Linked DNA regions of Nitratireductor mangrovi. The protein of the gene in region 1 interacts with the protein of each later gene in a pairwise test. Links are inferred from orthologs where the notes say so. Each region holds a gene or a part of one and is shown in the gene's direction. Other genes may lie near its edges.

The links.
Region 2: the proteins of FQ775_RS04820 (region 1) and FQ775_RS20505 interact in binary tests that used the Escherichia coli proteins (3 or more experiments, as listed by UniProt). The link is inferred for Nitratireductor mangrovi from one-to-one orthologs.

The regions. Positions count from the first base shown.
Region 1 is NZ_CP042301.2:982,953-997,072, reverse strand. The notes cover bases 11,446-14,120. They hold FQ775_RS04820 (P-II family nitrogen regulator), read left to right. Parts: upstream 11,446-12,451; coding sequence 12,452-12,790; downstream 12,791-14,120. Other genes in these bases: glnA (type I glutamate--ammonia ligase), read left to right, coding at 12,836-14,120; FQ775_RS04825 (NAD(P)H-hydrate dehydratase), read right to left, coding at 11,446-12,142. In the rest of the region: FQ775_RS04880 (vitamin B12-dependent ribonucleotide reductase), read left to right, coding at 1-2,253; FQ775_RS04870 (hypothetical protein), read left to right, coding at 2,856-3,104; FQ775_RS04865 (putative bifunctional diguanylate cyclase/phosphodiesterase), read left to right, coding at 3,064-4,689; FQ775_RS04860 (DUF1127 domain-containing protein), read right to left, coding at 5,376-5,609; FQ775_RS04855 (AraC family transcriptional regulator), read left to right, coding at 5,783-6,580; yghU (glutathione-dependent disulfide-bond oxidoreductase), read right to left, coding at 6,658-7,527; FQ775_RS04845 (glycoside hydrolase family 25 protein), read right to left, coding at 7,690-8,661; FQ775_RS04840 (hypothetical protein), read right to left, coding at 8,830-9,027; FQ775_RS04835 (ParB N-terminal domain-containing protein), read right to left, coding at 9,194-9,442; FQ775_RS04830 (alpha/beta fold hydrolase), read right to left, coding at 9,615-10,538; more of FQ775_RS04825, read right to left, coding at 10,637-11,445. UniProt on the Escherichia coli protein: P-II indirectly controls the transcription of the glutamine synthetase gene (glnA). P-II prevents NR-II-catalyzed conversion of NR-I to NR-I-phosphate, the transcriptional activator of GlnA. When P-II is uridylylated to P-II-UMP, these events are reversed.
Region 2 is NZ_CP042301.2:4,173,973-4,188,743, forward strand. Bases 4,322-7,647 are described here. They hold FQ775_RS20505 ([protein-PII] uridylyltransferase), read left to right. Parts: upstream 4,322-4,645; coding sequence 4,646-7,447; downstream 7,448-7,647. Other genes in these bases: FQ775_RS20500 (bifunctional diguanylate cyclase/phosphodiesterase), read left to right, coding at 4,322-4,569; murJ (murein biosynthesis integral membrane protein MurJ), read left to right, coding at 7,494-7,647. Outside these bases: FQ775_RS20495 (EAL domain-containing protein), read left to right, coding at 1-1,745; FQ775_RS24050 (hypothetical protein), read right to left, coding at 1,861-2,208; more of FQ775_RS20500, read left to right, coding at 2,209-4,321; more of murJ, read left to right, coding at 7,648-9,083; FQ775_RS20515 (DMT family transporter), read right to left, coding at 9,096-10,043; trpS (tryptophan--tRNA ligase), read left to right, coding at 10,211-11,278; FQ775_RS20525 (universal stress protein), read left to right, coding at 11,357-11,848; FQ775_RS20530 (NifU family protein), read left to right, coding at 11,955-12,524; FQ775_RS20535 (L,D-transpeptidase), read right to left, coding at 12,615-13,232; FQ775_RS20540 (MmcB family DNA repair protein), read left to right, coding at 13,528-14,028; FQ775_RS20545 (ActR/PrrA/RegA family redox response regulator transcription factor), read right to left, coding at 14,045-14,599; FQ775_RS20550 (ActS/PrrB/RegB family redox-sensitive histidine kinase), read right to left, coding at 14,670-14,771.

The DNA.
Region 1 (14,120 bases):
TCGGTGATGATGGCGCAGTTCCCGTCGAAGGAAATCGCGAAGCTCTCCTACGACTACCGCACGCTCGGTCTCGGCTACGCCAATATCGGCGGCTTGCTGATGACCTCCGGCATTCCCTACGATTCGCCCGAGGGCCGCGCCATCTGCGGCGCGCTGACGGCGATCATGACCGGTGTCGCCTACGCCACCTCGGCCGAGATGGCGGGCGAGCTCGGCACCTTCGCCGACTACGAGCGCAACGCCGAAAACATGCTGCGGGTGATGCGCAACCACCGCCGCGCCGCCCATGGCGAAAGCGATGGTTATGAGAAGCTGGCGGTCAACCCGGTGCCGCTCGATGCCGCCGACTGCCCCGATCCGCAGCTGATCGAGCATGCGCGCGCGGCCTGGGACCGGGCGCTGGAGCTCGGCGAGAAGCATGGCTACCGTAACGCCCAGGCCACCGTGATCGCGCCGACCGGCACGATCGGGCTGGTCATGGACTGCGACACCACCGGCATCGAGCCCGACTTCGCGCTGGTGAAGTTCAAGAAGCTCGCCGGCGGCGGCTATTTCAAGATCATCAACCGCGCCGTGCCCGAAGCCCTGCGCACGCTCGGCTATTCGGAAGCCCAGATCGCCGAGATCGAGGCCTATGCCGTCGGCCACGGCAACCTCGACCAGGCCCCGGCCATCAACCCGACCACGCTCAGGGCCAAGGGTTTCGGCGACGAGCAGATCACCGCGATCAACAGCGCGCTGAAATCGGCCTTCGACATCAAGTTCGTCTTCAACAAGTGGACGCTCGGCGAAGCCTTCTGCAAGGAAGGCCTCGGGCTCACGGACGAGCAACTCAACGACCTCTCCTTCGAGATGCTGCCCGCACTCGGCTTTTCCAGGAAGGACATCGAGGCCGCCAACATCCATGTCTGCGGGGCGATGACGCTGGAAGGCGCGCCGCACCTCAAGGAAGAGCACCTGCCCGTCTTCGACTGCGCCAATCCGTGCGGCAAGATCGGCAAGCGCTTCCTGTCGGTGGAAAGCCACATCCGCATGATGGCGGCGGCGCAGCCCTTCATCTCGGGCGCCATCTCCAAGACCATCAACATGCCCAACGAGGCGACCGTCGACGACTGCAAGTCGGCCTACATGCTGTCGTGGAAGCTGGCGCTCAAGGCCAACGCGCTCTACCGCGACGGCTCCAAGCTGTCGCAGCCGCTCAACGCCTCGCTGATCGCCGACGAGGAGGACGAGGACGAGGATGCCGTCGAGGCGCTGGTCGCCCACCCGGCCGCCGCGCGCACCGCCGCCGTCACCGAAAAGATCGTCGAGCGCATCATCGAGAAGGTGGTCCGCGACCGCGAGAAGCTGCCCAACCGCCGCAAGGGCTACACCCAGAAGGCGGTGGTCGGCGGCCACAAGGTCTATCTCAGGACCGGCGAGTTCGACGACGGCCGCATCGGCGAGATCTTCATCGACATGCACAAGGAGGGTGCTGCCTTCCGCGCGATGATGAACAATTTCGCCATCGCGATCTCGCTCGGCCTGCAATATGGCGTGCCGCTGGAGGAATATGTCGAGGCCTTCACCTTCACCAAGTTCGAGCCGGCCGGCATGGTCCAGGGCAACGACGCCATCAAGAACGCCACCTCGATCCTCGACTATGTCTTCCGCGAACTGGCGATCTCCTATCTCGGCCGCCACGACCTCGCCCATGTCGACACCTCCGACTTTTCCAACACCGCGCTCGGCAAGGGCATTTCGGAAGGAAAGTCGCTGCCGGTGTCGAAGGGGCTGACCCGCGGCGCCGCCTTCAAGGTGGTGTCGGGTTCGGGCGGCGGCGAGCCGAAGGGCCAGGCCGGCGCGACCGGCGGCGACCGGCCGGCGCGTTCCGCACCGACCGCGCATGGCGGCGGCAATGTCCGCGCCATCGCGGCCGGCGGCGCCTCGGCGGCGCTGAAGCCGGCGGTCTCCGACCTGCAGGAACAGGCGACCGCCTTCAAGCGCGACTACGAGGAGCGGGCCAAGGAGCTTGCCGAGGACATTGCGTTCGAGGAAAGCGCCAACGAGGCCTCCGACGCCGGCGGGCTCTTCACGGAGGCGGCGCAGAAGGAAGCGGCCGACGCTAAGGCGCTCGCCGCCGAACGGCGCCAGAAATCGCTGATGCAGGGCTATACCGGCAACATGTGCACGGAGTGCCAGAACTACACCATGGTCCGGAACGGCACCTGCGAGAAGTGCGACACCTGCGGGGCGACGTCAGGGTGTTCGTGATCCATCGCAACCGGCAACGGTGACACAGATCGGATCGGCCCGGTCGCGAGACCGGGCCGATCCGATTCTGGAGCCTGGAACTGTCAGGTCGCGCCCTTCCACCCTTCCATAGCAGGCGCCAGCGCGTGCAACGCCAGCGGCTAGCCGCCCCCCAAGCTTCGTCATCCCAGGGCGGAGCAGCCGCGAAGCGGCGTCGCGGAGACCCTGGAATCCATGCCTGAAAAGTGCGGCCGCGTGAGGCGGCTAAGGAAGGGCGGCTACTCACCACCGCCGGCCCCTTCATCAGCGTTCCGGCATGGATCCTCGGGTCAAGCCCGAGGATGACGAAACGGAGAGGGACCGTGCGCCATGCAGAACCGGAGCGCTACCACCCGGTGCCGCGGAAAAGCTCCTCCCAATCGGGATTCCTGCTCTCGATCAGATCAATCTTCTATTGCCGCGGCCAGCGCTTGAGCGGCTTATCGCGCTGGATGGCGTCGCACACCAGGAAGCGGAACAAACAAATTGAATGAACCGAATAATTCTTCGGCAACTCGAGAGTCCGAACATACTCAGTTCGATGCGGTGTGGAGTGAAGGAGAAAGACTGACAAGGAGGAGGAGATGGCAATTCCTCTACCAAGGCGGCAACCGGCCCCCGACGCCCTGCAGTCGGCGATCCTGTTTTCGCTGCGCCTGAACACCAGGGATGGCATCGTTGATGTCGACGCGGCGGCAAGCATGCTGCAGACGGCCTTTGACGTCGAGATCGACGAAGACAAGTGCATCCGGCTCATCACGGAGGCCGCTGCGCTGCTCGGGGTCAAAACACATGCTGATACCGGGACAGGCCGGTTTGCACGGCATGTTTAGGTTTCTCCCCAATCGCCGCGGTCCTCTGGCTCTCTTCGTGCTTCTTGTGGCTGCCGGAACGGTCGTGGTTTCTGTGCTCACCGCAGGATTTGTCTATTGGACGGTCGGTCCGGAGTCTTACACCTGGAAGCATCATCTGCTTATTGCGGCTGCCATTCCGAGCGTTGTGGCGCCTCTTGTCATCTTTCCACTTGTGTCGCTGGCGAGCAGACTCCACGCAACATCCGAACGCCTTCGAGCGTTTGCGTTCACGGACCAGCTGACCGGCCTGCCGAATGTCTATGCCCTGCACGGTCACCTCGAGCGTGAGACGAAGGCGGGCAAGGATTTTGCCCTGCACTATGTCGACATCGACAAGCTCAAGGAGGTCAACAACACCCTCGGTCACGACGCGGGAGACCACTTCATCCAGTCGACCGCGAAACGCTTGGAGGAGATCGCTGGCGAGAGTTGCTACCTGGCCCGCATGGGTGGAGACGAGTTTGCCGTCGTTCAAATGAACGTCAGTTCCGCAGACGAAGCGCAGATTTTCGCACGCCAGCTAGCAAGGGATCTGTCAGGTTCGATAGGTATTCGGGATACCACCGTCACCATTTCGGTTCATATCGGAATCGCGATGTGGCCGAAAAGTGCTGTCACTGCGCGCGAACTGTTGAAGGCTGCACATCTGGCGATGCACCGCGCGTGCGAAGCCGATGTCCAGTCGCAACTCTTTGACGACGACCTGCGCTATCGGGCAGAACACAATCGAAGGCTCGAACAACGCCTTGCGCTTGCAGTTCGCAATCGTGACTTCACCCTGGCGTTCCAGCCTATTTATGACAGTCGTGTTCCGGGTCGAATTGCTTCGGTCGAGGCATTGCTCCGATGGGAGGATGCCGATAGTTCCCCTGTTTCCCCGGGGGAGTTCATACCGATCGCAGAACGCACCGGGCAAATCCTGGAACTGGGAGAATGGGCGTTGCACGAAGCCTGCCGTCAGGCTCGACGATGGCCAAACCAGATATCTCTCGCAGTGAACATCTCCGCGGTCCAGTTCCTGAAGTCCGACATTCCGAAACTGGTTCGAAGTGCGCTGAAGGAAACAGGCCTGCCCGCGGACCGCCTTACGCTGGAAATAACGGAGTCGGTGTTGATTGGCGACGTGTCAGTGATCGGTCCGCAGCTGGACAAACTCCATGCGCTTGGCGTCAAGCTTGCCCTGGACGATTTTGGCTCGGGCTATTGTGGCATCAACTACATCCGGCAGTTCAATGTCGACAAGGTCAAGATCGACAAGACGCTCATCGATGAGGCGTTGAAAGGCCCGCGAGCTTTCAACATTCTGAGTGGAGTCTGCCGGATCGCGCACGATTGTGGCTTGGTCATCGTGGCTGAAGGGCTGGATTCCATCGAAAAGCTCAAGATGGTCAACGATCTCGGAGTAGACGAGGTGCAAGGTTACCTGCTTTCCAGGCCGGTCTCTGCATCAGAGATCACTACGTTGTCGCAGGCCATTCTCCCCCGACTATGGCCCTCTGGCGCTCCGCGCGACGCGATCTCAGACGCACCGTGGTTTTCATTGGCAGCAAGCGGGCGACGTTGATTGTGCACGCCGCCAGCAAGACGAGGCTCGGCCACCCATTCGCCACTATGGCTCCACGACGCTGTCGCGGCCGCCGGGACGAACGACGACGCCGGCACCAGGAGACTTCCGGAACCACCGGCGCGGCAAATGCTTCCGTCGGCTGCGCGTTCGAAGCAACGTGCAACCCTGCCGCTGCGGGACAAGCCGCGGCCGCTCACCAACGCAAGCTCCTGTTTCTCCTCACTATTCGCTGTTCACCAATCCCTTTCCATCCCCGCCCCCGCGGCTTCCGCTACCATCGTCCGTGCAAATGCCGCTTGCGCGGGAAACGGGTGTGCACACCGAGCATCCGGGCGAGCGGTCGGTGCCGGATCGGCGATGCCGCGGTGGCGTCGCTGGGCGATGAGCCCCCAGATCCGGGCCCAAGGGTGAGGTGCGGGGCCGACAGAGTTCCGGTCGCGAGGCCACCGGCTTTGCGAGTGCCGTCTCAAAAGGGCGGCAACGCGCACCTGCACATCCGGGCAAGCACGCCGGACGGGCGGCCGCGAGGTCGCACGTTACACTTAGATGAGCGTCCGGACGGCCGCCCGTCTTCCCACCCCCTGCTGTGCGGGACCGGTGGGCGTTCTTTGACAGAACCCGGCCTTTCGGGCGCGGGAACGATGAAACGCGCACGGTTGACCACCACGCGCCGCCTCTTTGTCCTATTCCCATCCAGGCAACCGCCCGCGTCCAGCCACGCGCCGGACCTCGTCGCGGCTTATGCCGAGATCGGCAAGCAACCGGTCGTCGAGCGACGACAGCCCCGCCACGCTTCGCCGAAACTGCCGGCGGCGGTCGAGCCATGCGCCGGCCGCGCGCCAGAATGAAGCCGCCCGCGCCGCCGGCTGGGGCGCCGTCGGGCGATAAGGAAATGGGCCGGTAAAGTGCAGGGTCATCGTCGGGTCTCCGTTCGCGCCGTTCCTTCCGGCAAGGCTCCGCCACTGGCGCCGACAAATCGTCGGGCGCCTCGGCCGAAAGGAATGACAAGGGTCGATCTCGGGTCGGAGACTACGCGGGGAACGGAATTCGTGTTATCGCTACTTCGTCAAATAATGTGCTTGAGCCGCCAGTGATCCACCCGGACAGCCGCATCCACCCCGACCTGTCGCTCGCCGAGGCCGACGACTACCCGGCGGCGATCCTCGCCTATGCGGGCACAGTGGCGAAGCACACGCATTACGGCAGGCACCGCCACCGCCGGGCGCAGCTTTTCCACATCGTTTCGGGCGCCGTAACGGTGGACACGGATCGCGGCAGCTTCATCGTGCCGCCGGAACGCGCGGTGTGGATTCCATCGGACGTCAGCCACGGGGTGACCTATCTGCAGGACTGCGCGCAGCGCTTCCTGTTTTTCCGGCCGGAGGCGGTCGCGCATCTTCCGCAGGTGCCGGCGGTGATCCGCCTGTCGCCGCTGTTGCGCGAGCTGATCCTCGCCTTCATGGCTCATGCCCGCGACGCGCCCGAAGACGGCCCGGCCGGACGGCTGGCAGCCGTCATCCTCGACCAGCTCGTCACCGAGGAAGTCGCGCCGCTGCATCTGCCGATGCCGCGCGAGGACCGAATTCGCAGTGCGGTCGACGGCCTGGTGGACGAGCCCGGACGGCGCGACGGGCTGGCCGCGGTCGCGGCGCGCGCGGCATTGTCGGCGCGTTCCTTCGAGCGGCACTTCCAGGCCGAGACCGGGATGAGCTTTCGCGCCTGGCGGCGGCAGGCGCGGCTGATGAAGGCCGTCGAACTGCTCTCGCTCGGCATCCCGGTCGGCGAGATCGCCGACCGGCTTGGCTATGAGGGCACAAGCGCCTTCATCGCCGGTTTCCGGCGCGCCTTCGGCGTCACGCCGGGGCGCTATTTCGCCCGCGACGAGTGAGGTACGCGGGTGTCACAGCCGACCCGCCGCGCACCGCGCGCGGCCCGTCTCCGGAACGCCGGCGGCGCGGCAGCGCCCTACTCCGCCGCCACCTTGTCCTGCGTCCTCGTCTCGAAATCGGAGGCGTCGTGGCGCTCGTGCAGCTGGTCGGCCGGATCGCCGGAAACGCGGTTGACCATGCGCCCGCGCTTGACGGCGGGGCGGGCATGGAGCTGGTCGGCCCAGCGGTTGACGTTCTTGTATTCATGCACCGAGAGGAACTCGCCGGCGCTGTAGGCCCAGCCCTTCACGAGGCCGCCATACCACGGCCAGACCGCCATGTCGGCGATCGTGTACTGGTCGCCGGCCAGATATTCGACCTCGCCCAGGCGGCGGTCGAGCACGTCGAGCTGGCGCTTGACCTCCATGGCGAAGCGGTTGATCGGGTATTCCCACTTCTCCGGCGCATAGGCGTAGAAATGGCCGAAGCCGCCGCCGAGATAGGGCGCGGAGCCCATCTGCCAGAACAGCCAGTTCATGGTCTCGGCGCGCGCCGGCTGCTCGCTCGGCAGGAAGACGCCGAACTTTTCGGCGAGATAGAACAGGATCGAGGCCGACTCGAACAGGCGCACCGGTTCGGACCCGCTGCGGTCCATCAGCGCCGGGATCTTGGAGTTCGGGTTGATGTCGACGAAGCCGGAACCGAACTGGTCGCCATCATTGATGCGGATCAGCCAGGCGTCGTATTCGGCGCCCTTGTGGCCGGCTTCCAGAAGCTCCTCCAGCATCACGGTCACCTTCACCCCGTTGGGCGTGGCGAGCGAATAGAGCTGCAGCGGGTGCTTGCCGACCGGCAGTTCCTTGTCATGCGTGGGGCCGGCGATCGGCCGGTTGATCGAGGCGAAGGCGCCGCCGCTTTCCTTGTCCCAGGTCCAGACCTTGGGCGGGGTGTAGGCGGTATCGGACATGCTGAGGCTCCTGACGTTCGAAAAGCGTTGCGCCCGTCAGATAGGTCAGCCATCCGCCGAACGCCAGCGACGGCTTCCGCGGCACACGAGAAGTTGTTCGCCCTTGCCGGCCGCGCGGCGGCGTTGCGCGGTCGGGGGCGGACTTTCCCGGCTGGCGTAGGTTCAGCCCGCCGTGCGCTCGAGCCAGCGCTGCCATTCGCCGGGATCGCCATGAAAGACGTTGAGGTCGATGCGTCCCGACACCCCATGCGAAAGGCCCGAGCCGGAATATTGCCAGAACACCCATTCGCGGCCCGGATAGACCTTCGAGGGATGTTCGGCCACGGCGCGCAGCCAGAACGGGTAGTCCTTGAAGTAGCCCTTCAGATTGCGCTCGTAGAAGTCCGGTGTCGCGTAAATGACCGGGCGCTGGCCATAGTGCTTTTCGAGCCGGTCGAGGAAGACCTGCATCTTCTCGCGCACGAAGGCCGGCGACGGGCGCTTGCGGCATTTAGAATGATGGTTCCATTCGACGTCGAGCACCGGCGGCAACGCACCCCTTTCCTTGGGCACGTTGCGAATGAACCAGTCGGCCTGGGCACTGGCAAAGGAACACCAGTAGAAGAAGTGGTAGGCGCCGCGCTTCAGCCCCGCCTTGGCTGCGGCGTTCCAGTTCTTGCGGAACTTTTCATCGAGGTGATCGGTGCCGTCGGTCGCCTTGATGTAGGCGAAGTTGGCGCCCTGGCTGCGCAGCTTTTCCCAGTCGATATTGCCCTGCCAGCGCGACACGTCGACACCGTGGACGGCATGATGCTGTGGCTTGCGAGGCCCGAAATTGATCGGGTGGGCGTCGCGGAACGCGGCCTTGACCACCTTGTGGCGGCCGGTCGCGCGCATCGGTCGCTCCGGCGTGACAAGGGCGACAGTGGCGGCCGCCTCCGCGGTCACCTGGTCCGGCTCGGCCAGCGCGGCAATGCCGGCACCATCGCCTTCGGCGACCTCGCTGCCATCGCCTTCCGGAATCGGCGCGGCCGGCCGTGCGACCGAACTCGTCGTCTCGGGAGAAATGTCGAGGGCATCGACAGTGGCGCTGGTCGAGCAGCCGGCAAGGCCGAACAGAACCACCAGGAGGGCGGGAGAAAGGGGAGAACGCATGACGACCTGTACGCGGTACCAAACAGTCCGGCGGCAAGACGCGCCGCCGGGTCACCAAAGGCCGATGCTGTCAGGATTCTCCCAATAAAGATTGAATCGAATTTTTACCTTGTTGCGCATCCCGCCGGACCGACAGCGAAATGGGCCCTCGCCTACCGGCGGCGCGACCTAGAGCCCGGCATGGAAAGGCTGGCTGCGCGCCGCGGCGGCAATACCGCGCAAGGGCGGCGCGTGGCGGCGGCTGCGGCGGCGCACCTGATCGGCAAGCCGCAGGATGTCGCCGTCCGAAACGCCGTCGCGCTGCATGAGCTTGCGGATGATCGGCTCGTTCAGAAGCTCTTCAAGGGTTATGTCGCCGTTCAGCATTGCGCCGTCTCCGAATCGTCTGTGCCATGGCCCGGACGTCTAGTCGGGCAACTTGACCGGGCAATGTCGGATTGATGACGAAGGCGTGGCCGCGTCGTCTTGTTGGCCGCAAGCGAAAGCGGCGCGGCGATCGTGTGCCGGCCGGCAGGTCGTCCCGGGAAATCCGTCAGTGCTTGCGGGCCTGGACGAGGTAGGCGTTGATCTCGCTCTCGCCCAGCCACTTGGCCGCCTCCAGCCGATGAAGGCCCTCGACGAGAACGTGGCGTTTGCCGTCGTGGCGGACCTGGATCGGCACCTTCATGCCGTTCTCGAGAATGTCCTCGGCCAGATGGCGGACAGTGTCGGGATGCAGCGTCTTGCGCCGGCCCACAGGCACGTAGATCGTGTCGATGGCGATCTTCTCGATCCTCAGCATGCGCGATCCTCGGCAGCGTTGCGATCGCGATCATGATCGGCCCTCGCGACGAAGTCCAGCCGCCAGCATATCCGGTCGAAGACGATCCCGTGGTTCGCGGATGCGCTCAATGGCCGATCGAGCCGTGCGAGCCGGCGGACCGCCGCCCCGCATCGGCGACGATCCGGTTGGGCTATTGCGCCTTCGTCAGTTGCTCCTCCCAGCTCTCAACCTCGGTCTCGCCATTCAGGAATGGCAGCACCGTTCGGACGAGTTCGGGCGCGAAGAAGATGTCGTAGTGCGTCCGGTTGGGGATGATGGCAAGCCGGTTCTGCGGCAGGTTCTCGCGCATCCAGCCTGCGTCGCGCAACCCGCCGCCAAGCAACTGGTAGAACTCGACGATATGCTCGGGTCGGTACATGTCGCTGTCGCCGAAGACCAGCATGACCGGCATTTCGAGGGCCTTGGCGTCGGCTGCATAGTTGTAGTCGCGGCGCATGAAGGCGCCCATCTGGTCGAGCAGCTTCGGGAAATCCTCGGGATGCGGCGCGACGGCGGCGTAAGACTGGTACATGGGGGTTTCGCGCATCATCGGCGCCATCGCGGCACTGACCTGAACCTGCTGTTCTCGCATCGCCGCATAAAACCCGTCGGAGGCAAAGCCCGCCGAAACCATGGCCAATCGGCGGACCATGTGAGGGTGTTGAACGGCGAGACGGAAACCGACACCGCCTCCAAACGAATAGCCCAGCACGTCGACGCTGTCGTGACCGAGCGCCTTGAGCAGAACGGCCATGTCGTCGCCCTGATCCTCCAGGTTGATGTCGCGATGGCCGAGCGCTGTCCGTCCATGGCCATGCAAATCCACCGCGATGACCTGGCGACCCTCGGCGAGCGCCGGCAGCACCGGTCCGAACATGCCGGTCGAACCGAGACCCCCGTGCAGAAGGAGCAGCGGCTCGCCTTCGCCGTGGATCTCGTAATAATAGTCGAGCCCATTGACGGCGACGTGGCCGCTCCGCGCCGGGCCGGCCTCCTGGGCCTTGGCCGGGCTGGACGCGATGGCCACCGCGAGGCCGGCAGCAAAGATGGTGGATGCGAAAAGGAACTTCAGCATTGTCGTCTCCCTCTGGGTAAGCGAAGGCGACGTTCGCCTTCCTGCCCTCACAACGAAGGAGGCGCACGCCTTTCGACATGCATCGTGAAAAAATGCCGCTAGGTGCCGACGAGTTGGCGCAAAGTCGTGGGTATCAGGCCGGGCAAGTCGTCGGCAGTCAGCCCCGGCCCGAACCGAAGGGAGCAATCGCCATGGATCCATACGGCCGCACAGGCAGCTTCGAAGGACGGCATCCCTTGTGCCAGGAAGCCGGCCACGAGCCCGGCCAGCACGTCACCGGAACCGGCGGTTGCAAGGTAGGGGCTCGCGTGCGCGTTGATCACGGCGCGGTCGTCGGGTGAGGCGACGACCGTGTCCGGACCCTTCAGGATCACCACGGAAGTGCAGCGCGATGCCGCTTCGCGCGCCCGCTCGACCTTGGAGCGCATAGCGCCGGCAAGGTCCGGGAACAGCCGGCCAAATTCGCCTTCATGTGGTGTGAGCACCGCCGGCTGGACCGAACTCGTCCCCTTGGCGAGCAGAGCAAAGAGCGCCTCGGGTTCTTCCTCGAAGGACGTCAACGCGTCGGCATCGAGCACAAGCCCCAGCACTTCCTCGCCTCGCAGGCGGTTGAGAGCGCTCACAAAGTTGCGGCAGTGTTCTCCGACGCCAAAACCCGGCCCGATCACGGCGCCGGCAACCTTGCGCGAGTTAACGAAATCGGCGAGTTCGTCGACTCTGTCGGCGCGGCGCAGCATGATCGCTGTCAGATGCGCGGCATTGACCGACATGGCGCTGCCGGGCGAAACCACGGTGACAGCCCCTGCCCCGGCGCGCGCAGCGGCCATGGCGGCAAGCCGCGCGGCACCGGTGGCCGACGGCCCACCGGAAAACGAAGCGACATGGCCGCGGCTGTATTTGTGACCGTTTTCCGTCGGCCTGGGCAGGTGCATCTGCCAGAGACGCGGATTGTTCTGCCAAAGCTTCGGGCCGATGGTGGTCAACGCCTCGTCCGCAATGCCAATGTCGGCGACCACGGTCTCGCCACACAGCGAACGACCCGGCAAGAGCAGATGACCGGGCTTGCGGCGGAAGAAGGTCACCGTCATGTCGGCGCGTATCGCGATCCCGCCAAGTACCTGTCCGCTGTCCCCGGAGAGCCCTGACGGCAGATCGACGGCAAGCACGGCCGCCCCAGAGGCGTTTGCGCGTTCGACCGCCCGAGCAAAATTGCCCTGCAGCGGGCGCGTCAGGCCTGCGCCGAACATGGCGTCAACGACGAGGTCATCGCCGCCGGCGTAGAAAACCTCAAGCGGGCGCGTCCTGAGTTCCAGCGCGGCAAGCGCCATCGCGGCATCCGTGCCGGGCCGTGGGCTGTCGTCCTGATAGGCCGTGACCGGGCAGCCGGCATCGGCCAGCAGCCGCGCCACGACCAACCCGTCGCCGCCATTGTTGCCGGGGCCGCAAAGGACGTGGAAATGCCTCGACGCCGGGTAACGCGCAAGGATGGCCGCGGCGATGGCCGCTCCGGCGCGGCACATGAGCCCGTACCCGTTGGATGGTCCGCCCGCTATCGCAAGACGGTCCGCCTCGCTCATCTCGGCAGGCGTGAGCAATTCATCCATCACGAGGGTAGCTCCCGGTGGTCTTGCACCGTCATATCGAGTAGCACCATCGACGCCAACCGCCGCGTCTGCCTCAGATTTGAGCCGGTTGCACAAAAAATCATCACAGCCCATGATGCCCGGCGTGACAGGGACCCGCCGGGGTGACGACTGGCGGTCGAAAACCCCCGGATTTCAAAGGCGACACGGAGCAACAGCCTGGAGCAGTTGCGCATGAGAGTGCAGGCAAATCTGGCACGGTTCGTGCTTTTCAGGTCGGCGAAACGGGAACCAAACCCGTTCCAAATGCCAGCGGAGGCCAAAACCTAGATGAAAAAGATCGAGGCGATCATCAAGCCCTTCAAGCTCGATGAAGTGAAGGAGGCCCTTCAGGACGTAGGCCTGCAGGGGATCACCGTCACCGAAGCGAAGGGGTTCGGCCGACAGAAAGGTCACACCGAGCTCTATCGCGGCGCCGAGTACGTGGTCGACTTTCTGCCCAAGGTGAAGGTCGAGATCGTGCTGGCCGACGATTCCGTCGAGGCAGCGATCGAGGCGATCCGCAAGGCGGCCCAGACCGGCCGCATCGGTGACGGGAAGATCTTCGTGTCAAGCGTCGAGGAAGTCGTCCGCATCCGCACCGGTGAAACCGGCGTCGACGCCATCTAGTACACACGACCGCAGGCAACCAATCGTCACACAGGGAAAGAGAATATGACGACAGCGAACGAAATTCTGAAGCAGATCAAGGACAACGACGTCAAATTCGTCGATCTGCGCTTTACCGACCCGAAGGGCAAGATGCAGCATGTGACGATGGACATCGCGGCCGTCGACGAAGACATGTTCGCTGACGGCGTCATGTTCGACGGGTCGTCGATCGCCGGCTGGAAGGCGATCAACGAGTCCGACATGGTCCTGATGCCCGACACAGAGACGGCGCATATGGACCCGTTCTTCGCCCAGTCGACGATGGTGCTGGTCTGCGACATTCTCGACCCGATCTCGGGCGAATCCTATAATCGCGACCCGCGCGGTACCGCCAAGAAGGCCGAAGCCTATGTGCGGTCCGAGGGTATTGGCGACACCGTCTATGTTGGCCCGGAAGCCGAGTTCTTCGTCTTCGACGACGTCAAGTACAAGGCCGATCCGTACAACACCGGCTTCAAGCTCGACTCGACCGAACTGCCGTCGAACGACGACGCCGAGTACGAAACCGGCAATCTCGGCCACCGCCCGCGCGTCAAGGGCGGCTACTTCCCGGTGCCGCCGGTCGATTCGGCCCAGGACATGCGCTCCGAGATGCTGACCGTGATGGCGGAAATGGGCGTCGTGGTCGAAAAGCATCACCACGAGGTGGGCGCGGCCCAGCACGAGCTCGGCATCAAGTTCGACACGCTGACCCGCAATGCCGACAAGCTGCAGATCTACAAGTACGTCATCCACCAGGTGGCAAACGCCTACGGCAAGACGGCGACCTTCATGCCGAAGCCGGTTTATGGCGACAACGGCTCCGGCATGCACGTGCACCAGTCGATCTGGAAGGACGGCAAGCCGACCTTCGCCGGCAACGAGTACGCCGGACTATCGGAGACCTGCCTGTTCTATATTGGCGGAATCATCAAGCACGCCAAGGCGATCAACGCCTTCACCAACCCGTCAACCAACTCCTACAAGAGGCTCGTTCCGGGCTTCGAAGCACCGGTCCTGCTCGCCTACTCGGCACGCAACCGTTCCGCATCCTGCCGCATCCCGTTCGGTTCCTCGCCGAAATCGAAGCGCGTCGAGGTGCGGTTCCCGGACCCGGCAGCCAACCCTTATCTTGGTTTCGCAGCCATGCTGATGGCCGGCCTCGACGGCATCAAGAACAAGATCCACCCGGGCCAGGCCATGGACAAGGATCTCTACGACCTGCCGGCAAAGGAACTGAAGAAGGTACCGACCGTGTGCGGCAATCTGCGCGAGGCGCTGACCAGCCTCGACAAGGACCGCGCCTTCC
Region 2 (14,771 bases), 3.2 Mb from region 1 along the record:
TCAATGCCGAGCGGGAGCGGGCTCAGATCACACTTGCCTCGATCGGCCAGGCGGTTGTCACCACGGACGAGCGCGGATGCGTCAACTACATGAATGGCCCCGCCGAGCGCCTGATCGGTTGGCCGTCTTCCGATGCCCTGGGCAGACCGCTCAACGGTCTCTTCCGCCTCATCTGCGAAGAGTCCGGCGAGGAAGATGTACGGCTGGTCGAGCGCATCATCACCGGCGAGGCAGTCGGCCCGACGGCGGTCCCGCAGCTACTGATGCGCGCCGACCTTACCAGCGTGGCCGTGTCGATGGTGGGTGCGCCGCTGGTGGTTGAGGGCGGCATCGCGGGCGCCGTACTGGTCTTTCACGACATGACCAAGGAGCAGGAATATGTCGCCCAACTCGCCTGGCAGGCAACGCACGATTCCCTGACGCAGCTTGCCAATCGCCGCGAGTTCGAGACCCGGCTCGAGGCACTGCTTGCCGATGTGCGCGAGCGTGGCGGGGATCATGCGCTGATGTATCTCGATCTCGACCAGTTCAAGATCGTCAACGACACTTGCGGCCACGCCGCCGGCGACGAATTGTTGCGGCGGGCTTCGGTCGCGCTCAAGGCACATCTCCAGAGAGACGATCTCCTCGCCCGGCTCGGTGGTGACGAATTCGGCGTGCTGCTGGTCGACAGCACCGCCCAGAGGGCCGCGGACACGGCCGAACGCCTGCGTCTGGCGATCCAGGATCTGTGCTTTGCCTGGGAAGGGCGCTCCTTCGCGGTCAGCGTGAGCATCGGCCTTGTGCCTCTGGCCGACCGTGGAGCGACGATCGAGGAGACGCTTCGCAGCGTCGACGTCGCCTGCTACATGGCCAAGGAAAAGGGCCGCAACCGCGTCCAGGTTCATCAGCCAGGTGATTCCGAGATGCGCCAGCGCGTCGGCGAAATGGCTTGGGTGCAGCGCATCCACGAGGCGCTGGAGCGCGACCGCTTCTGCCTTTACGCTCAGGAAATTGTGCCGCTCGGGGAAGCATGTCGCGAAGGTCGGCACATGGAACTGCTGATCAGGCTCGCGGAGGACGACGGTGCAATCGTTGCACCGGGGCGTTTCTTGCCGGCAGCCGAGCGCTACGGCCTGATGCCGCAGATCGATCGCTGGGTCGTCCGCAACGCATTTGCCGCTCTTTCGGCAGATGCAAGCGCCAGCCGCATTCTGACCTGCGCCATCAACCTTTCCGGCGCTTGCGTCAGCGACGAGAGCTTCGTCGATTTCGTGCGCAGCGAATTCGAGCGGTTTCCCGTCGACCCGTCGATCGTCTGCTTCGAGATCACCGAGACCACCGCCATCGCCGACCTTTCCAACGCAAGACGCTTCATCACCGCCATGCAGGCGCTGGGGTGCCGCTTCGCGCTGGATGATTTCGGCTCCGGAATGTCTTCCTTCGCCTACCTCAAACACCTTCCGGTCGATTTCCTGAAGATTGATGGCAGCTTCGTAAAAGACATGCTCGTCGACCGCATCGACCGCGCCATGGTCGAAATGATCGATCACATTGGCAAGGTCATGGGCAAGCGAACCGTGGCGGAATTCGTCGAAAGCGATGAGGTCGCAAACGCGCTGCGCGATATCGGCGTCGACTATGCGCAAGGTTATGCCATAGGCGTGCCGCGGCCGTTCGCGGACGTACTGGGGGGCGCCCGCGCCGCCGGGCCCGTAGCGGCGATCGATCTGTCCATGTCGGCACGGCGTCGGATCGCTGGATAACCAACAAACCGGCGAGAAGCCCGGAGATCCGGGATTTCAATGCAAAGTTAACCCCTTCCAACTAATGTTGACTATCGGGACCATGGGGGGCGGCCGGCGAAACGTTGATCGCCGGTCATGGAGCAGGCGGCAGGCAGCAGGGCGGATGAATCCAGCCTTCGACAAAATCCGGAAATCCGTATTCAGGCTCACGAACATACCGGCGCTGATCGCTTTCGTGGTGGTCGCGGCAGCCGGTGTGTTTGCGGAAAGCCAGAATCGCGCGGTCTTCCAGCGCGACCTTCGCGCCGAGATACGCAGTGAGATTGGCCTTATCCGCGCCAGACTCGAAGGCAAGATCAACGGCAACGTCCAGCTTGTGCGAGGCCTTGTCGCCACGATCGAGACCGAGCCCGGGATGAGCCAGGCTCGTTTCGCCGAGCTCTCGGCCAGCCTCCTGGCCGCCGATTCGCAGATACGTCATGTGGCTGCAGCACCTGGCCTCGTGGTCTCGATGATCCACCCGATGAAGGGTAACGAGAAGGCGCTCGGCCTCGACTATCGCAAGAACGAGGCGCAGCGCGACGCCGCACTGCGCGTTCGCGATGCCCGCCAGGTCGTGCTGGCCGGGCCAGTCGATCTGGTGCAAGGCGGCAAGGCTCTGATTGCCCGCTTCCCGGTCTTTACCGGGGTGGATGCCAAGCAATTCTGGGGTATCGTTTCGGCGGTGATCGAGATCGATCGGCTCTACGCTGCCAGCGGCCTTTTCGGCCTGGGCGAACGGCTTGATGTCGTCATTTGCGGCAAGGACGCCAGCGGCAATGGGGTCCCGTTCTACGGAGACGCAGCCATCGTTGCGCAGGACCCGGTCTCGGTCGAGGTCGCGCTGCCTTCCGGCACCTGGGAAATTCTCGCTTTGCCGCGTGGTGGCTGGGAGGCGCATGGGCCCAACCCGTGGCCGCTGCGGCTGCTGGTCTTCGTGGCCGGTGCGCTGATCCTGGTGCCGACGTTCGTGACGGGAAGGCTGATCGAGGAGCGTCAACGCCACATCGGCGAATTGCGTCGCCGTGAGAAGCAACTGGAGCGCATGTCGCGCCGCCTCGGCCTGGCGCTGGCCACGTCGCGTGTCGGTGTCTGGGAGATGGATATCGACAACAACGAGCTGTTCTGGGACGACCGAATGAACGAGCTCTACGGATATGACGCCGATGGTGGCTCCCGCGGCTACAGCCATTGGGCCGAGCGGCTCCATCCGGACGATATCGAGCGCGCCGAGGAAGAGTTCCGCGTAGCCGTCGAGGAGACCGGCAAATACCACTCCGAATACCGGCTCGTATTGCCGGACGGAACGGCCCGGCACATCCGGGCCATCGGCGCGGTCTACCGCGACGATGGCGAACCGACCCGTATCGTCGGTGTCAACTGGGATGTTTCCGCCGACATAGCGCTTAATCAGGATCTGAAGCGGGCCAAGCAGGTGACCGAGGCCCGCAACAGCGAACTGGAGGCGGCAAAGGAACGCATCGAGCACAACGCGCTGCACGATTCGCTGACCGGACTGGCCAACCGGCGCTATCTCGACGAGTTGTTGGCAGAGCATGCCGAGCGCGCCAAGGCCGAGGGCGAGACGGCGGCGTTGCTGCATATCGATCTCGATCGCTTCAAGCAGATCAACGACACGCTTGGCCATGCCGCCGGCGATGCCGTTCTTGTTCACGCCGCACGCGCGCTGCTCGACAATGTCGCGGCCAGTGATTTCGTCGCCCGTGTCGGCGGTGACGAGTTCGTGGTGGTTTGCCGCCGACCGCGGGAGAGCGCGGAAGCAAGTGTCGAATCCCTCGGGAACCTTGCCGAACGCATCATAGCCTGCATCCAGCGACCGGTGGTCTACGAGGGCCATGAGTGCCGCGTCGGCGCCAGCATCGGCATCGCGACCGATGCCGGGGAGGGCGAAAGCGCTGATCCGAAGCGGCTGCTGGTCAACGCCGACATCGCGCTTTACCGGGCCAAGAGCCGCGGCCGCAATCGCTTCCAGTTCTTCAACGAAGCGCTGCAGGCGGAGATCGTGACCACCAAGCGTATCGCTGACGAGATTTTGTCCGGCATCGAACGCGGCGAATTCGTGCCGCATTACCAACCTCAGTTCGACGCCGAGACGCTGGAACTGGTCGGGGTCGAGGCATTGGCCCGCTGGCACCATCCGAGGCGCGGCGTGTTGCCTCCGGCAATGTTCATGAAGATCGCCGAAGAGCTCAATGTGGTCGACCTGATCGATCGCATGGTGCTGGAGCGCACGCTGGCCGACCTCGCCGTCTGGGACAAGGCTGGCATCGTCGTCCCAAAGGCTTCGGTCAACGTGTCCGCGCGCCGCCTGCGCGACGAGGACCTGATCCGCGGTCTGCGCGGCCTCGCCATCACGCCCGGCCGCATCGCCTTCGAGCTGGTAGAGTCGATCTTCCTCGACGAACAGGACGATGCCGTCGCCTGGAATGTCGACAAGATCAAGGACCTCGGCATCGACGTCGAGATCGATGATTTTGGTACCGGCTACGCCTCGATCGTGAGCCTGCTGAAACTCAAGCCGAGCCGGTTGAAGATCGACAGGCAGCTCATCATGCCGATCGCCGACGACTTGGCGCGGCGGCAGCTTGTCGGCTCCATCATCGATATCGGTACGTCGCTCGGCATTGAGGTGCTGGCGGAAGGCGTCGAGACCATGGAACACGCTTCGATCCTGCGCCGTCTCGGCTGCCACGCGCTCCAGGGCTATGCCTTCGCGCGTGCCATGGATGGCGACGCGCTCGCTGGTTTTGTTCGCGCCCGTCAATGGAAGCAGGCGTCCTGAGCCGGCTTCGGCCCGTAGGCACCCGACACGATTCGCGCTATAGACGCCGCCCAGCGAAGGATGATGGCGCGAAGTCATGGCCAAGGTACCCCTTAAGCTCGGCGAGATGATCGACGGCGAGGCGCTGCGCGGGAAGCTGGCGTCGATTGCAGATGATTGCGGGGATGCCGCCGGGCACGCGGCTCGTGCGGCGGTCCTCGCTCTCCTTCGCGATGAGCTCGCTGCCGGTCGCGCGCGCGCCGAGACAATGCTGATGTCCGACGGCGGCGGAACGGCCTGCGCGGCGCGGCTTTCTCATGTCATGGACGAGATCATCCGGGCACTGCAGGATTTCGTCATCCAGCACGTCTACACGTCGCGCAATCCTTCGTCGGCCGAGCGCATGGCGATCGTGGCGGTGGGTGGTTACGGCCGCGGCACCCTCGCTCCCGGTTCCGATATCGACCTGCTTTTCCTATTGCCCTACAAGCAGACACCCTGGGGCGAACAGGTCACCGAATATGTTCTCTATGTGCTGTGGGACCTGGGGCTGAAGGTCGGGCACGCGACCCGCAATGTCGACGAATGCGTGCGGCTGTCGCGAACCGACATCACCATTCGAACGGCGGTGCTCGAGGCCCGCTATATCTGCGGTGACACGGGCCTTTTTGAAGAACTGCTTGAGCGCTTCGACCACGAGCTGGTTCGCCATTCCGGCTCGGAGTTCGTGCAGGCGAAGCTTGCCGAGCGTGACGAGCGCCATCGCAAGGCAGGTGAAAGCCGCTACCTTGTCGAACCGAACGTGAAGGACGGCAAGGGCGGCCTGCGCGACCTGCATACGCTGTTCTGGATCGGCAAATATTATTACCGCGTGCGCAACGGCGAGGAACTGGTCGGTCGCGGTGTCTTCACGCGCAAGGAGTACCTCTTGTTCCGCAAGGCGGAGGACTTCTTGTGGGCGGTGCGCTGCCATATGCACTTCCACGCCGGCAAGGCCGAGGAAAGGCTGCATTTCGACATCCAGCGCGATATCGCCGATCGGCTCGGCTACACCAGTCATCCCGGCCTTTCGGCCGTCGAACGGTTCATGAAGCACTATTTTCTGGTCGCCAAGGATGTCGGTGACCTGACCCGCATCTTCTGTGCCGCGCTCGAGGAGGAGCAGGCCAAGCACGTTCCCGGCATCAACCGCATTTTCCAGACCTTCTCGCGCCGCCGGCGCAAGGTGGCCGGCACGTCCGACTTCATTGTCGACAATCATCGCATCAATGTCGCCGATCCCGAGGTCTTCGAGCGCGACCCGGTCAATTTGCTGCGCCTGTTCTGGTTCGCGGACAAACACGGGCTGGAATACCATCCGGAAGCGCTCAAGCTTCTCAGGCGTTCGCTCAAGCTGATCGACCGCAATCTGAGACGTGACGCGGAGGCCAACCGGCTCTTCCTCGACGTGATGACGTCGGACCGCAACCCCGAACTCAACCTGCGCCGCATGAACGAAGCAGGCGTGCTGAGCAAGCTGATCCCCGACTTCGGCAAGATCGTCGCGATGATGCAGTTCAACATGTATCACCACTATACGGTCGACGAGCACCTGCTGCGCTGCATCGGCGTGCTCTCGGAAATCGAACATGGTGACGATGAGCGCATACACCCGCTTGCGCACTCGCTCATGCCCGGCCTGAGGCCGCAGCGCGAGGTTCTCTATACGGCGGTCCTGCTCCACGACATCGCGAAGGGACGTCCGGAAGACCATTCCGAAGCCGGAGCTCGCATCGCGCGGCGCATGTGCCCGCATATGGGCTTTTCGGCCGCGGAGACCGAGACCATAGCCTGGCTGGTCGAAAACCATCTCGTCATGTCGATGACCGCCCAGACCCGAGACCTGAACGATCGCAAGACAATCGAGGATTTCGCCCAGGTCGTGCAGTCTGTCGAGCGGCTGAAGCTGCTTCTGGTGCTGACCGTCTGCGATATTCGCGGTGTTGGACCTGGCGTATGGAACGGCTGGAAGGGCCAGCTCCTGCGCACGCTCTACTACGAGACGGAACTGCTTCTCACCGGCGGCTTCTCCGAGATTCCGCGTGTCAAGCGCGCCGCCCATGCCCGCGAGCAACTGGCGGCCGAGCTCAGTGGCTGGAGCGAGGACGCTCGAGCGCGCTATGTGCGCCTCCACTACGAGAACTATCTTCTCACCGTCGACCTCGCCGACCAGATCCGCCACGCCGAGTTTGTCCGCGAGGCCGACGCCTCGGGAAAGCGGCTCGCCACCATGGTCAAGACCTACGGCTTCGAGGCCGTGACCGAGATCACGGTGCTGGCACCAGACCACCCGCGGCTGTTGTCGGTGATTGCCGGCGCGTGTGCAGCGGCCGGCGCCAATATCGTCGATGCCCTTGTCTTTACGACCGCGGATGGCCGAGCTCTGGACACTATCCTGATCAATCGCGAATTCGATCGGGACGAGGATGAGCGCCGCCGCGCCGAACGTGTCGGCAAGCTGATCGAGGAGGCGCTATCCGGCAAGTCGTGGCTGCCCGAGATCATCGAGAAGCGGCGCAAGAAACGTGGCTCCCGAGCCTTCCGCATCACGCCCCAGGCGGAGATACGCAACACGCTGTCGAACCGGTTCTCGGTGATCGAGGTTTCCGGGCTCGACCGACCCGGGTTGCTGTCGGAAATCACCGGCGCCCTTTCGGATCTGTCGCTCGACATCGCGTCTGCCCACATCACAACGTTTGGCGAGAAGGTCATCGACACATTCTACGTCACCGATCTGACCGGCCAGAAGATCGAGAACCCGACCCGCCAGGCGGCGATCCGTGAGCGCCTGACCGCGACGCTGGAAGGCGCCACGCCATCGAAACCCTCCCGCACCAGTCAGGCAGCCGCCGCGGAATAGCCGCGATCCGCACTCACAAGCCCTACGCCGCCGGAGCAGCAAGCAGATGAGCCTCGTCAGGAAATTCGCGAGCGTGGGCAGTGCCGTCATGGCAAGCCGTGTCTTCGGCTTCGTGCGCGAGGCGCTGATCGCCGCCGCGCTCGGCGTTGGTGCCGTGACGGACGCCTTCTACGCCGCCTTCATGTTTCCCAACATGTTCCGCCGTATTTTTGCCGAGGGTGCCTTCAACACGGCGTTCGTGCCGCTCTTCGCGAAGGAACTGGAGGGCGGTGGGCAGGCGGCCGCGCGTCGCTTCGCCGAGGATGTGCTGGCGGTGCTGATGACCGCGCTGCTGGCACTGTCAGCTGTCGCGATCCTGCTCATGCCGTTTCTTGTCGACACGGTTATCGCGCCAGGGTTCTCCGATACGCCGGAAAAATTCGACCTCACGGTCGCGATGACCCGCATCATGTTCCCGTACCTGTTCTGCATGTCGCTCGTCGCCATGTTGTCGGGTGTTCTCAATTCGATGCGGCGCTTCTTCCTGGCTGCCATCGTGCCGGTTCTGCTCAACGTCGTGCTGATAGCGATTTTGGCCGCTGCCATCGTTGCTGATCTGGAGCCCCGCGCGACCGGCTTTTGGCTGGCGTGGGGTGTGTTCGCCTCGGGCTTTGCGCAGCTTTTCTTCCTCGTTCGCGGTGTGCGCGCCGAAGGGCTCAACGTCAGTGTCCGATTGCCGCGACTTACGCCGGGCGTGAAGCGGCTGCTGGTCCTGATGGGTCCAGCCGTGCTGACCGGCGGCATCATGCAGATCAACCTCATGGTAGGACGCATCATCGCGTCGGCTCAGGACGGGGCTTTTGGGATTCTGAACTTCGCTGACCGCATCAACCAGTTGCCGCTGGGGGTTATTGGCGCAGCCGTTGGCGTCGTGCTCCTGCCCGAGCTTTCCCGTGCACTCAAGGGCGGCGACGCCGCCGACGTGCAGCATCTGCAAAACCGCTCGCTCGAATTCGCCCTTGCCCTGACGCTGCCCGCCGCGATCGGGCTCATTATGATGCCTGACCTGATCGTCAACCTGCTTTACGAACGCGGTGCCTTCACCGCGCTCGATACCGCGATGACCGCGGCGGCTCTCGCGGCCTTCGCCGCCGGCTTGCCGGCCTATGTACTGATCAAGGTCTTCCAGCCCAGCTTCTTCGCGCGCGAGGACATGAAGACGCCGATGTGGTTCGCCATCGCGACGGTTGTGGTCAACATCGCCGCCAGCCTGATCCTTTTCCCGACCTACGGTCATGTCGCGATCGCTGTCGCGTCCTCGATCGCCGCCTGGCTCAACTTTGCACTGCTGGCGGGAACACTGTGGCGGCGCAATCACTTCCGGCCGTCGCCGGCGACCCTCCGGCGCGTGGCACTCATTGTCTTCGCAAGCGTGGCAATGGGAGCGGCGGTCTGGTGGCTACGGGGGCAGGTGGCCGGTTCGCTACTGGGCGCCACCCTCGTCGTGCGGCTTGCCGGCGTTGCCGGCGTCATATTGGCCGGCGCGGTTGTCTACTTCGCGATAGCGGTCGGGACCGGCGCAATAGACCGTGGCGAACTGGCCGGCCTTGTCAGGCGCCGGCGGGCGTCAACGGCCCGTGTGGCCGATTCGGAATAGCCACCGGTCGGCCTATTCGTCCGCCATCCGAGCGTGCTCCCATGCCATGAGGGCGACGCCGCAAAAGACGATTCCGAAGCCGGCTAGGTGCATAATGCGGAAATCTTCACCCAACAACGCGTAGGAAAGAACCAGGGCCGATACCGGCATCAGGGCCATGAAGCCGGCTGCAATCGAGCCTTGTGTCTTGGCGATGCCGGAGTACCAGAGCAGGCTGCCGAGAGCGAGTGTTCCGGCACCGTACCAGGCCGCGGCCATCCAGCCGCCGGGGGTGATGCCACCGGGATCGAAGTGCGGCCATTGCATCAGCGCGAATGGCAGAAACAGCGGTATAGAGAGCGCCGCGGCAAGGAAGGCGATAAGGCGAGGGTCGAACTCGCGGCTCATCCTTCGGCCCAGCAGTGTATAGACCGCTTCGCAGCAAACGGCGGCAAGAACCAAAAGCGAGCCGAGGATCATGGCGCCGGTATTCCCGTCGCCGCTCTGACCCCCGGTGTTGAGCAGGATCACGCCCGCAACCGCGAGCCCGATCGCCGCTATCTTGCGCCAGGTGGCGGCGTCACCGAGAAACAGGACTGCTGCCGTCGCCGTGACGGCCGGTGTGGTCGCCATGACCACCGATCCGACTACCCCGGATACGGTCCGCATGCCGTAGAGCATGAAAACCGTGAAGCCGACCATCCCGAACAGGGCGAGCAGGCAAACCAGGAACCAGTCACCGCGCTTGAGTGTCGAGAGCTTGCGGCGCTGGCTCCAGGCGATGGGCGCGAGCACGGCTGCGCCGAGCGCGCAGCGCAGCGCCGCTCCGACGAACACCGGCATGGCATCCGTGACGATTTTCGAAACCGGCGTCGCCGACCCGAAAATGATCATGCCGAGCGCGAGCTGGGCGTAGACGGTTCCGTCGGCGAGCAGGTCGCCCGATCTGGCGTCCTGGCTTGTCCTGTTCTTATTGGCCATGTCGGGTTAACCGATGAGGCGCGTTTTGGTTCGCTCCTGCCAGAAATCCCGAGCCGGACGGGCGCCCCCGGCTTGAAAGAGGCCCGTTGCTCGTCCATAAGCGCCTCGCATTTCGCGGTCGCCCTCGCATGGAACGAGGCCCTCCATCAGCCCCGGAGACTTTTTCGATGTCGTCCTTCAAGCCGCTCGTCTTTTCCGGCGTCCAGCCGACCGGCAACCTGCATCTCGGCAACTATCTCGGCGCGATTCGCAAATTCGTCGCGTTGCAGGAGAATTACGAGTGCATCTACTGCGTCGTTGACCTGCACTCGATCACGGCGCAGCTGGTCCATGACGACCTGCCCGGGCAGACCCGCGCCATTACCGCGGCCTTCCTCGCCGCCGGCATCGATCCCGCAAAACACATCGTCTTCAACCAGAGCCGCGTGCCGCAGCACGCCGAGCTTGCCTGGATCTTCAACTGCGTCGCCCGTATCGGTTGGATGAACCGCATGACGCAGTTCAAGGACAAGGCCGGAAAGGACCGCGAAAACGCCTCGCTGGGTCTGCTTGCCTATCCGAGCCTGATGGCGGCCGACATCCTCGTCTACCGGGCAACGCACGTCCCTGTCGGTGACGATCAGAAGCAGCATCTGGAGCTGACGCGCGACATCGCCACCAAGTTCAACAATGATTTCTCGGAGCGAATTGCCGAACTGGATGTCGGCGTCGAGATGATGATGGGCGAGGAGCGAGTGAACGGCTTCTTCCCGCTGACAGAGCCGCTGATCGAGGGGCCGGCGACGCGGGTCATGAGTCTGCGCGATGGCACCAGGAAAATGTCGAAATCGGACCCTTCCGATCTTTCGCGCATCAATTTGACCGACGACGCCGACGCCATCGCCAAGAAGATCAGGAAGGCCAAGACCGATCCCGCGCCCTTGCCGGTCGATCCCGACGGCCTCGCCTCGCGACCCGAGGCGGAAAACCTCGTCGGCATCTACGCTGCGCTCGCCGACCAAAGCCGCGCCGACGTTATCCGTGATTTTGGCGGGCGTCAGTTCTCCGAGTTCAAGCCGGCTCTCGCCGAACTTGCCGTCGAGAAGATGGCGCCGATCGCCGCCGAGATGCGCCGCATCATGGCTGATCCCGGCTATGTCGACGGCGTTCTCCGTGATGGCGGCGAGCGCGCAGGAGCGTTGGCCGAGGAGACCATGACGTCGGTGCGCGACATCATCGGCCTGCTGCAGAGATGAGGTCCGCGAAGGCGCAGCTTGCCGCGCGGCGGCCGCGATGGCAGATTGCCGCCGTGTTCCACGAGACGGGATGACCGCATGGTCTCGAAACGACTGAGCCGCGAAGCCGGCCACAGGCGCAAGTTTCTCGCCATCGTCGATGACACGCCGGAATCCGAACGGGCCGTTGCCTATGCCTCGCGGCGCGCAGAGCGGACCGGTGGCGTGCTGGTTCTGCTCTTCGTCATCGAGCCGACCGACTTCCAGCAATGGTTTGGCGTCGAAAAGATCATGCGCGAGGAAGCGAGCGCGACCGCAAATGCCGCGCTGGACACAGCCGCCCGGCAGGTGCGCGAGAGCGTGGGCATCGAACCGGAACTGGTCGTGCGCGAGGGTGATCCGGCAGAAGAGATCCACAGACTGATCGAGGACGATCAGGACATCGCCATTCTGGTGCTGGCCGCCGGTACTTCCAAAGAGGGGCCGGGACCGCTGGTCTCGTCGATCGCGGGCAAGGGCTCCGGTTTTGCAATTCCCGTGACGGTGGTGCCGCCCAATCTTTCCGACGAGGACATCGAAAGCCTCGCCTGAGAAAAACCATTCCTCCTGACGAGCTGTTCGCCGGCCCCGGTTGCTTGATCATCGGCCGCGCAACGACTATTTAGAACTATTCAAAACTGGAGGCGCAACGAACGCCATGTTCATTCAGACAGAAGCGACACCGAATCCCGCGACGCTGAAGTTTTTGCCGGGTGTGGTGGTCATGAACGAAGGCACGGCCGATTTCCGCGATGCCGAGCAGGCGGGCCTTGCCTCACCGCTCGCTGGCCGTCTGTTCGACGTGCCCGGGGTCACCGGTGTCTTCTTCGGGTACGATTTTGTCACTGTCACCAAGGACGGCCCGGAGTGGCAGCACCTCAAGCCGGCCATTCTCGGCACGATCATGGAGCATTTCATGTCCGGTGCGCCGGTCATGGCTTCCGACGAGCCGCAGCGCGACGAGGGCTCCGACGCCGAATTTTACGATGAGGCGGACGAGGAGATCGTGTCGACCATCAAGGAACTGCTCGACACCCGCGTGCGTCCCGCCGTGGCGCAGGACGGCGGCGACATCACCTTCCGCGGCTTCGAGAACGGCACCGTTTTCCTGCACATGAAGGGCGCTTGCGCGGGCTGCCCGTCCTCGACCGCGACGCTCAAGCACGGCATCCAGAACCTGCTTCGCCATTTTGTGCCGGAGGTCCAGCACGTCGAACAGGTCATCTGACCTAGACCTGGCGATCAAAAATGAAAGAGCCGGGTCGTTGCCGACCCGGCTTCTTTTTGGGACGTCCGTGTTGCCTGGACGGTCCGCGTGCTATTTGACGATGACCTTCGCGCCGACTTCGGCGCGGTCGTAGAGGTCGATGATGTCCTGATTGATCAGACGGATGCAGCCTGACGACATCGCCCGGCCGATCGAAGCCCATTCCGGTGTTCCATGCAGGCGATAGCCCGTGTCGCCGCTCCTGTTGTGCAGGTAGAGCGCCCGCGCGCCAAGTGCGTTGTTGAGGCCGGGTGGCATGCCCTTGGCGTACTTAGCCAGTTCCGGCTGCCGCTTGATCATCGCCGGGGGCGGCGTCCAAACCGGCCACTCACGCTTTGCCGCGATCCGCGCCACGCCGCTCCACTCGAAACCTTCGCGACCGACCCCGATTCCGTAGCGCATCGCCTTTCCCTCGGGCATGACGAAATAGAGGTGCTTCTCGGACGTATCGACGATGATCGTTCCGGGCTTTTCCTTGGTGTCATAGCGCACGATCTGCCGATGGTACTGACGCGGCACCTTGGAGATCGGAATCGATGGCAGCCGGTAACCGGCATCGCGCATCGAGCCATATTCAGAAGAGAACATCCTGAGTGAGCCGCCGGTGCAGCCAGCCAGTGCCACCGCCAGAGCGAGTCCGGCCACTGTTACAAGAGATCTGATCTTCATCTACACGTTCCGAGCTATTCCCCACGATGCGCAATTGCGCCCGATTCGAGCCATCATTGCGCCACCTTTGTTAAACCCGCTTAAACGGGTTTTGCCAAGACGCCAATAGGCCGTAGGCGGTACGCGCGCGGTATTTGGCGCGCTGCTTATTGTATTTTGGCAACATTTTCACGCAGTTGTGAAGAATCGAACTAGAATGATCCCGCGTTCTTGCCGTACCGGAAAATGGCAGCAGCGTGGCGGCGCGGTCTGTGAAAAGGTTCTCTCATCGCTGTGGCGGTGGCAAACTGGGCGCATGCCGATCGTCAGCCCGATTCCTTCAAATCCGCTCGCCGACGGGCGCCAGTCCGAGCGCGCGCTGATCATCCGCCGTGGTGTCCAGCGAATGCTGCTGGCGATGAACGCCCATGTTCTGCCGGAACTGTCGCTCGCCAGCGGCCGCCGCGCGGACCTCGTCGCCATCATGCGAAATGGCGAGTTCTGGATCGTCGAGATCAAGTCGTCGGTCGAGGATTTCCGCGTCGACCGCAAATGGCCGGTCTACCGGCAACATTCCGACCGCTTCTTTTTCGCCACCCACCCGGATGTGCCGGCCTCGATCTTTCCGGCCGAATGCGGCTTCATTCTTTCCGACGGCTACGGGGCGGAGATTGTCCGCGAAGCGCCCGAGCATCGGTTGGCGCCGGCGACGCGACGGGCGCTGATGCTGCGTTTCGCGCGCGCCGGCGCGGCGCGCGTGACGGTGGCCGAAATGAGTGGTGTTGCTGTGCCGGCGCTTGACGGGGAAAGTGACTGACGGTTCGGAGCGATGCTCAGCGCGGCGCGCGCTTTGCCAGAATGCGCTGCAGGGTGCGGCGGTGCATGTTGAGCCGCCGCGCGGTCTCCGAGACGTTACGGTCGCACATCTCGTAAACGCGCTGGATGTGCTCCCAGCGTACGCGGTCGGCGGACATCGGGTTTTCAGGCGGCACGACCTTTTCACCTTCCGTGCTGGTGAGTGCGGCATAAACGTCGTCCGCGTCGGCCGGCTTTGCCAGATAGTCGATCGCTCCTAGCTTCACCGCGGTGACCGCCGTCGCGATGTTGCCATAGCCGGTCAGGATGACGGCTCGCGATTCCGCGCGCCTTTCGCGGATCGCCGAAACCACGTCGAGGCCATTGCCGTCGCCGAGCCGCATGTCGACCACGGCGAAGGCTGGGGGTGCTGCCTTGGCCTTCGCCAGCGCCTCCTCTACCGATTCGGCGGTGTCAACGACGAAGCCACGGGTCTCCATGGCGCGCGCGAGCCGGGTCAGGAACGGCCGGTCGTCGTCGACGATCAGCAAGGTACGGTCTTCGCCAAGGATGTCTTCGATGTCGGTCGTCATGGTCTTCCGCAATGCAGGCGTCTCATCATCTATTTATTCAATATCTCGCCCAAATCCAATTTCCGCGGCGTCATGCGAACGCGTCCACGGTCAGGGGCTCGCTGAGGAAGATATCGCGCGGCCAGGACACCTTGACCACGGCGCCCTGCACCGGGCCGCTGGCGTTACTGAA